2 regions of the Streptomyces sp. NPDC085596 genome follow, and region 2 is predicted to be linked to the other one. Evidence: riboswitches for the same ligand, from Rfam matches in the RefSeq annotation. Region 2 holds a riboswitch; the other holds the start of a gene.

Region 1 (3,399 bases), on a different contig from region 2:
CGGCCACCACCTCGGGGGGCAGCGGCAGTCCGACCACACCCCCGGGGTTGACGACGACGCCCGCCTGCGGCGGCAGACCGCGCGCGAACTCCACGGCGGGCGCGACGGTGTGCGGGAGGTGCCCGCCGGCCGACTGCCGGAACTGCTCCTCGGAGCTGAAGACCGGGACGTACACCTGGCCGTCGATGTCGACGGTGGGCAGGTCTAGCGGGCCGCTGTGCGGGCCGCCGCCGTTGGGCAGCGGTATCCAGACGAAGCTGCGGGCCAGGACCTCGACGACGCGGGCGCCGGCCGCGGGTATGCCGAGGGAGGCGGAGAGGACCTCCTCCAGTTCGTTGCCGGGCCAACCGCCGTGCGGGTGGGGGTGTGCCTGTGCCGGGAGGTCCGCGGGAAGGTCCGCCGGGAAGTCCATGTGCCTACCGCCTGCTGGGAGTCATGCTGTGATGCAGAAGGCTATCCGGTACGGGTGCGGGGGTTCACTCGGCGAACTCGATCCGCTTCAGCCCGTCCGCCGAGGCGCGGTCCAGCAGGACCACCGAGCCGCAGCCGGCGGGACTCTCGCCGCGCTCCACGGCGCCCAGCAGGCGGGCGGTGGCGCCGCGGTGGCGGCGGAAGGCGTACCGGGACACGCCCCGGCCGCGCTCGCGCTGGCCGTGCCGGGCGGTGCCGGCGGGCACGTCGAGCAGGATCAGGTGCAGGGTGCCGCCCCGGCGGCGGGCCTCGCGGGCGAGCCACGCGCGGACCCAGGGCTGGGTGCCGCAGTCGTGCACGACGACGCCCTCGCCGGAGCCGAGCGCGCGGCGCAGCCCGGCGTAGTGGGCGAGGCGGACCAGGGGGCGGTAGAGCGCGTAGGGCAGGGCGGCGGGGAGGCGGGCGGCCCAGCGGTCGCGGGCGTCCTGGGAGTCGACGCGGTGGCCGGGGACCGTACGGCGCATCAGGGTGGACTTGCCGCTGCCGGGCAGCCCGGTGACGACGGCGAGGTCACGCGGCCCGAAGCGCAGGGTGCGGGGGCCGCCGCCCGGGCGGTCGCGCAGGTCGCGGACGACCGGCGCGGACCGCTCGGCCCGGCGCTCGTGGGCGGGCGCCGAAGGCTGCTGTGGCACCGGGATGCCGGTGGTCGTGGCGTACACCGTGGTTCTGTTCACCGTGATCGTCCTCCCCCAGTGGGCTCAGGTCATCTGGTGCCCAACCAATGTAAAGAGAAGGTAATGCGCGCGGTCGCCGGTTGGGTCCCCGAACGGCTACGGGCATGTCACAGCCGGTGGGCCCTTCAGGGCCGGGCCCTGCCGTGCGATGATGTGGCCGCCAACTGCATACCGGCCGCTTGAATCCGCGCGGGAGAGTCCCCAGACGTACGCCTGCCGTACGTCCCGTTGGGGCGCCGAAGGAGCAAGTCCCTCCCTTGAATCTCTCAGGCACCGTTACCGCGCGGGCGAGGCACATCTGAAAAGCGGGCCGCTGACGGCAGTGGCTCCACCCAAGGTGCAAGTCGTGACGACTCCCCGTGAGGGTCATGGCGAACCTCTCAGGTTCCGATGACAGATGGGGAGGAACGTTCCTCGCCATCTCCGCGTCCGGCTCCGTCCGCGCGGGGGACCCATCGCCCTGGGAGACGACCGATGAGCAGCACCGACTCCACCGCTCCGCGCCGCACCGCGCTCGACGCCGTGCACCGCTCGCTCGGCGCGACGATGACCGACTTCGCCGGCTGGGACATGCCCCTGCGCTACGGCTCCGAGCGCGACGAGCACCTGGCGGTGCGCACGCGGGCCGGGCTGTTCGACCTCTCGCACATGGGTGAGATCACGGTGACCGGCCCCGAAGCGGCCGCCCTGCTCAACTACGCCCTCGTCGGCGACCTCGCCTCGGTCGGCGTCGGCCGCGCCCGCTACACCATGATCTGCCGGGCCGACGGCGGCATCCTGGACGACCTGATCGTCTACCGGCTCGCCGAGTCCGAGTACATGGTGGTGGCCAACGCCTCCAACGCCCAGGTCGTGCTGGACGCGCTGACCGAGCGCGCGGCCGGCTTCGACGCCGAGGTCCGCGACGACCGCGACGCCTACGCGCTGCTCGCCGTCCAGGGCCCGGAGTCCCCCGGCATCCTCAAGGCCGTCACCGACGCCGACCTCGACGGCCTGAAGTACTACGCCGGGCTGCCCGGCACGGTCGCGGGCGTGCCCGCGCTGATCGCCCGTACCGGCTACACCGGCGAGGACGGCTTCGAGCTGTTCGTGAAGCCGGAGCACGCGGCGCAGCTGTGGCAGGCGCTGCTGGAGGCCGGGGCCGCCGCCGGTCTGGTGCCGTGCGGTCTGTCCTGCCGGGACACCCTGCGTCTGGAGGCGGGCATGCCGCTGTACGGGCACGAGCTGACCACGGAGCTGACCCCCTTCGACGCCGGTCTCGGCCGCGTGGTGAAGTTCGGCAAGGAGGGCGACTTCGTCGGCCGCGAGGCGCTCACCAAGGCCGCCGAGCGCGCCGAGGCCGAGCCGCCGCGCGTCCTGGTCGGCCTGATCGCCGAGGGCCGCCGGGTGCCGCGCGCCGGGTACACCGTCGTCGCCGACGGCACGGTGATCGGCGAGGTCACCTCCGGCGCCCCCTCCCCCACCCTCGGCAAGCCGCTGGCCATCGCCTACGTCGACGCCGCGCACGCGGCGCCCGGAGCCACGGGTGTGGGCGTGGACATCCGGGGCAGCCACGAGCCGTACGAGGTCGTGGCGCTGCCCTTCTACAAGCGCGCCAAGTAGACACTGGCACCGGGTCCGGCCGTCCCCGGCGTGACCCTGCGCACATTTCACCCGCTCTTCAGCGGTTCGAGCCCTTTTCCCCCGACGAGCACGTCCTCGCGTACAGGAGAATTCAGGTCATGAGCAACCCGCAGCAGCTGAGCTACAGCAAGGAGCACGAGTGGCTGTCGGCCGCCGAGAACGGCGCGTCGACGGTCGGCATCACCGAGCACGCGGCCAACGCGCTCGGCGATGTGGTCTTCGTGCAGCTTCCCGAGGTCGGCGCCGAGGTCACCGCGGGCGAGTCCTGCGGCGAGCTGGAGTCCACCAAGTCGGTCTCCGAGCTGTATTCGCCCGTCTCCGGTGAGATCACCGAGGTCAACCAGGACGTCGTGGACGACCCGTCGCTGGTGAACTCCGCGCCCTTCGAGGGCGGCTGGCTGTTCAAGGTGCGCGTCGCCGCGCAGCCGGACGACCTGCTCTCCGCCGACGAGTACACCGCCTACACCGCAGGCTGAGGAGCCAGTAGCCGTATGACTGTCCTGAACACGCCCCTGCACGAGCTGGACCCGGAGATCGCCGCCGCGGTCGACGCCGAGCTGCGCCGCCAGCAGTCGACCCTGGAGATGATCGCCTCCGAGAACTTCGCACCGCTCGCGGTGATGGAGGCGCA
Region 2 (3,399 bases):
CGTTCGTGGATCTGGAGGCCGGGGGCACGGCCTCGGACGAGGCGTCGGCGCGGGAGGCCGGGGCGCGGCTGCGCGCCGACATCCTAGCGGTGACGGGGCTGACCGGGTCGGTGGGGCTCGCCGCCTCCAAGATGCTGGCCAAGATCGCCTCGGAGCGGGCCAAACCCGACGGCCTGGAGCTCATCGAACCGGGCACCGAACGGGCCCTGCTGGCACCCATGTCCGTGCGGACCCTGCCCGGCGTGGGACCCGCCACCGGCGACCATCTGCGGCGCGCCGGGATCACCACTGTGCTGGAGCTGTCGGAGGCGGGCGAGGACGAACTGGTCCGGCTGCTCGGCAAGGCCCACGGACACGCGCTGTACGCGATGGCGCTGGCCCGTGACGACCGGCCGGTGGTGGCCGAGCGGGAGGCCAAGTCGGTGTCGGTGGAGGACACCTACGCCGTGGACATCCACGACCGGCTGCGCATCGGCCTGGAGGTCCGCCGGCTGGCCGACCGGTGCGTGCGCCGGCTGCGCGGGGCCGGGCTGTCCGGGCGCACCATCGTGCTCAAGGTCCGGCGGTACGACTTCTCCACCCTGACCCGCTCCGAGACGCTGAGGGGGCCCACGGACGATCCGGCGGTGATCCGGGAGGCGGCCGCGCGGCTGCTGGACTCCGTGGACACCACGGGCGGGGTACGGCTGCTCGGCGTGGGGGTGTCCGGGCTCGCCGACTACACCCAGGAGGACCTGTTCGCCCAGGCGGCGGGGGAGCCGGCCGAGGAGACGCCGGAGGAGAGCGCCCCCGACTTCGGCCCGGAGAGACCCGAGCCCGCCGCGCCGGAGTGGCGGGCGGGCCAGGACGTGCGGCACCCCGAGTACGGGCACGGCTGGGTGCAGGGCAGCGGCCTGGGTCGGGTCACCGTGCGCTTCGAGACCCCGCTCTCCGCGCCGGGGCGGGTACGGACGCTGCGCGCCGACGATCCCGACCTGGCGCCGGCCGACCCGCTGCCGCTGGTGGCGGAGGTGTGCGGGCAGCGGGAGGGGGTGCCCGGCGGCAACGGGGAAACGGGCGGCGGATGAGGGAGGCTCAGGTCTCCTCGGTGCCCGCGACCTTGCCGAAGTCGCGGTCCGGGGTCCGGGAGGAGGGGCCCACGTCGAGACCGTAGTGGTGGTAGAGCTGGAGTTCCTGTTCGGGGGAGAGGTGGCGGCCCACGCCGAAGTCGGGGGCGTCCTTGATGAGGGCGCGTTCGAAGGGGACACGGAGCGCGCCCTCGACCAGTTCGCTGGGCTCCAGCGGGACGAAGGCGTCGCGGGAGAAGAGGCCGGTGCGCACCGCGGCCCACTCCGGGACGCCGGTCGCGTCGTCGAGGTACACCTCGTCTATGGTGCCGATCTTGGTGCCGGCGCGGTCGAACGCCTTGCGGCCGATCAGGCTGCGCGGATCGATGTCGGTCTGCACGATCCCTCTCCCTCCACATGGTCGCAACTCATCCGTAAGCACTACAAAAGAGCAGAATCAGTCGGGCGGCCACTCGAACGCCGCGCTCATGACCCCGCTGGTAGGCTGAACTCGGCTGCTGACCCCGTGCGGGAGAGTCCTCCGAGCAATTCGGAGGCGCCGAAGGAGCAACTCCTCCCCGGAATCTCTCAGGCCCCCGTACCGCACGGACGAGGTCACTCTGGAAAGCAGGGCGGGCGTCCACGGCTCCCGCTCTCACCGACGGTGAAAGCCGGGCTCCGCAGGTCCCCGGTGAAGCTCTCAGGTAAGAGATGACAGAGGGGGAGGCCGGTGGGCACCCGCGCCGTGGTGCCCCTCGCAGGTCGCGTCAGACCAGGAGGCCTCCGCATATGACCGCCCCTCGCATTCCGCTCGCCGAGCTCGAAGCGGGCATCCCCTTCGAGCAGCGCCACATCGGGCCCGACCAGGAGGCGCGGGCCAAGATGCTCGCGCAGGTCGGCTACGGCTCGCTCGACGAGCTGACCGCCGCCGCGGTCCCGGATGTGATCAAGAACGCCGACGCGCTCGACCTGCCGGGCGCCCGCACCGAGGCCGAGGTGATCGCCGAGCTGCGCGGCCTCGCGGACCGCAACCAGGTCCTCGGCTCCATGATCGGCCTGGGCTACCACGGCACCTTCACCCCGCCGGTGATCCTGCGCAACGTCATGGAGAACCCCGCCTGGTACACGGCCTACACGCCCTACCAGCCGGAGATCTCCCAGGGCCGTCTGGAGGCCCTGCTGAACTTCCAGACGATGGTCGCCGACCTCACCGGGCTGCCCACCTCCGGTGCCTCCCTGCTGGACGAGGGCACCGCCGCCGCCGAGGCGATGGCGCTCTCCCGGCGCATGGGCAAGAACAAGAAGGGCCTCTTCCTGGTCGACGCGGACACCCTGCCGCAGACCATCGCCGTCATCGAGACCCGCGCCGAGCCGGCCGGTGTCGAGGTCGTCGTCGCCGACCTGAGCGACGGCATCCCGGCCGACATCGCCGCCCGTGACATCACCGGCGTCCTGCTCCAGTACCCCGGCGCCTCCGGTGCCGTACGCGACCTGAAGCCGGTCATCGGGCAGGCGCACGAGCTGGGCGCCCTCGTCACCGTCGCCGCCGACCTGCTCGCGCTCACCCTGCTCACCTCGCCCGGCGAGCTGGGCGCGGACATCGCCATCGGCACCACCCAGCGCTTCGGCGTGCCCATGGGCTTCGGCGGGCCGCACGCGGGCTACATGGCCGTGCACGAGAAGTTCGCCCGCAGCCTGCCCGGCCGGCTGGTCGGCGTGTCCGTCGACGCCGACGGGCACCGGGCCTACCGTCTCGCGCTCCAGACCCGTGAGCAGCACATCCGCCGCGAGAAGGCCACCAGCAACATCTGCACCGCGCAGGTGCTGCTCGCCGTGATGGCCGGCATGTACGCCGTCTACCACGGCCCCGACGGCCTGCGGACCATCGCCCGCCGCACCCACCGCTACGCCACGATCCTCGCCGAGGGCCTGCGCGCCGGCGGGGTCGAGATCGTGCACGGCGCCTACTTCGACACCCTCACCGCGCGCGTGCCCGGCAAGGCCGCCGAGGTCGTCGCCGCCGCCCGCGAGGGTGGGGTCAACCTGCGCCCGGTCGACGCCGACCACGTCTCCCTGGCCTGCGACGAGACCACCAACCGGGCCCAGCTGGAGGCCGTCTTCGCCGCCTTCGGCGTCGAGGGAGACATCGAGGCGCTCGACCAGGCGGCCGAGGACACGCTGCCCGAGGCGCTGCTGCGCACCGACGACTACCTCACCCACCCGGTCTTCCACGACCACCGGTCCGAGACGGCCATGCTGCGCTACCTGCGCAAGCTGTCCGACCGTGACTACGCGCTCGACCGGGGCATGATCCCGCTCGGCTCCTGCACCATGAAGCTGAACGCGACCACCG

What was found. Region 2 has a riboswitch for glycine ahead of gcvP (aminomethyl-transferring glycine dehydrogenase). Riboswitches for the same ligand answer to the same signal wherever they lie in the genome.
Region 1: linked by a shared signal. The riboswitch ahead of gcvT (glycine cleavage system aminomethyltransferase GcvT) and the one ahead of gcvP (aminomethyl-transferring glycine dehydrogenase) in region 2 are both predicted to bind glycine.

What each region holds. Positions count from the first base shown of each region.
Region 1 is NZ_JBITTC010000009.1:261,030-264,428, forward strand. It holds gene ACIGA3_RS25395 (enhanced serine sensitivity protein SseB) at 1-412, opposite strand, end outside; gene ACIGA3_RS25400 (AAA family ATPase) at 477-1,145, opposite strand; glycine riboswitch at 1,326-1,437, shown strand; gene gcvT (glycine cleavage system aminomethyltransferase GcvT) at 1,620-2,747, shown strand; gene gcvH (glycine cleavage system protein GcvH) at 2,867-3,244, shown strand; gene glyA (serine hydroxymethyltransferase) at 3,260-3,399, shown strand, end outside.
Region 2 is NZ_JBITTC010000004.1:9,312-12,710, forward strand. It holds gene ACIGA3_RS13120 (DNA polymerase IV) at 1-1,067, shown strand, start outside; gene ACIGA3_RS13125 (PRC-barrel domain-containing protein) at 1,075-1,446, opposite strand; glycine riboswitch at 1,566-1,660, shown strand; gene gcvP (aminomethyl-transferring glycine dehydrogenase) at 1,836-3,399, shown strand, end outside.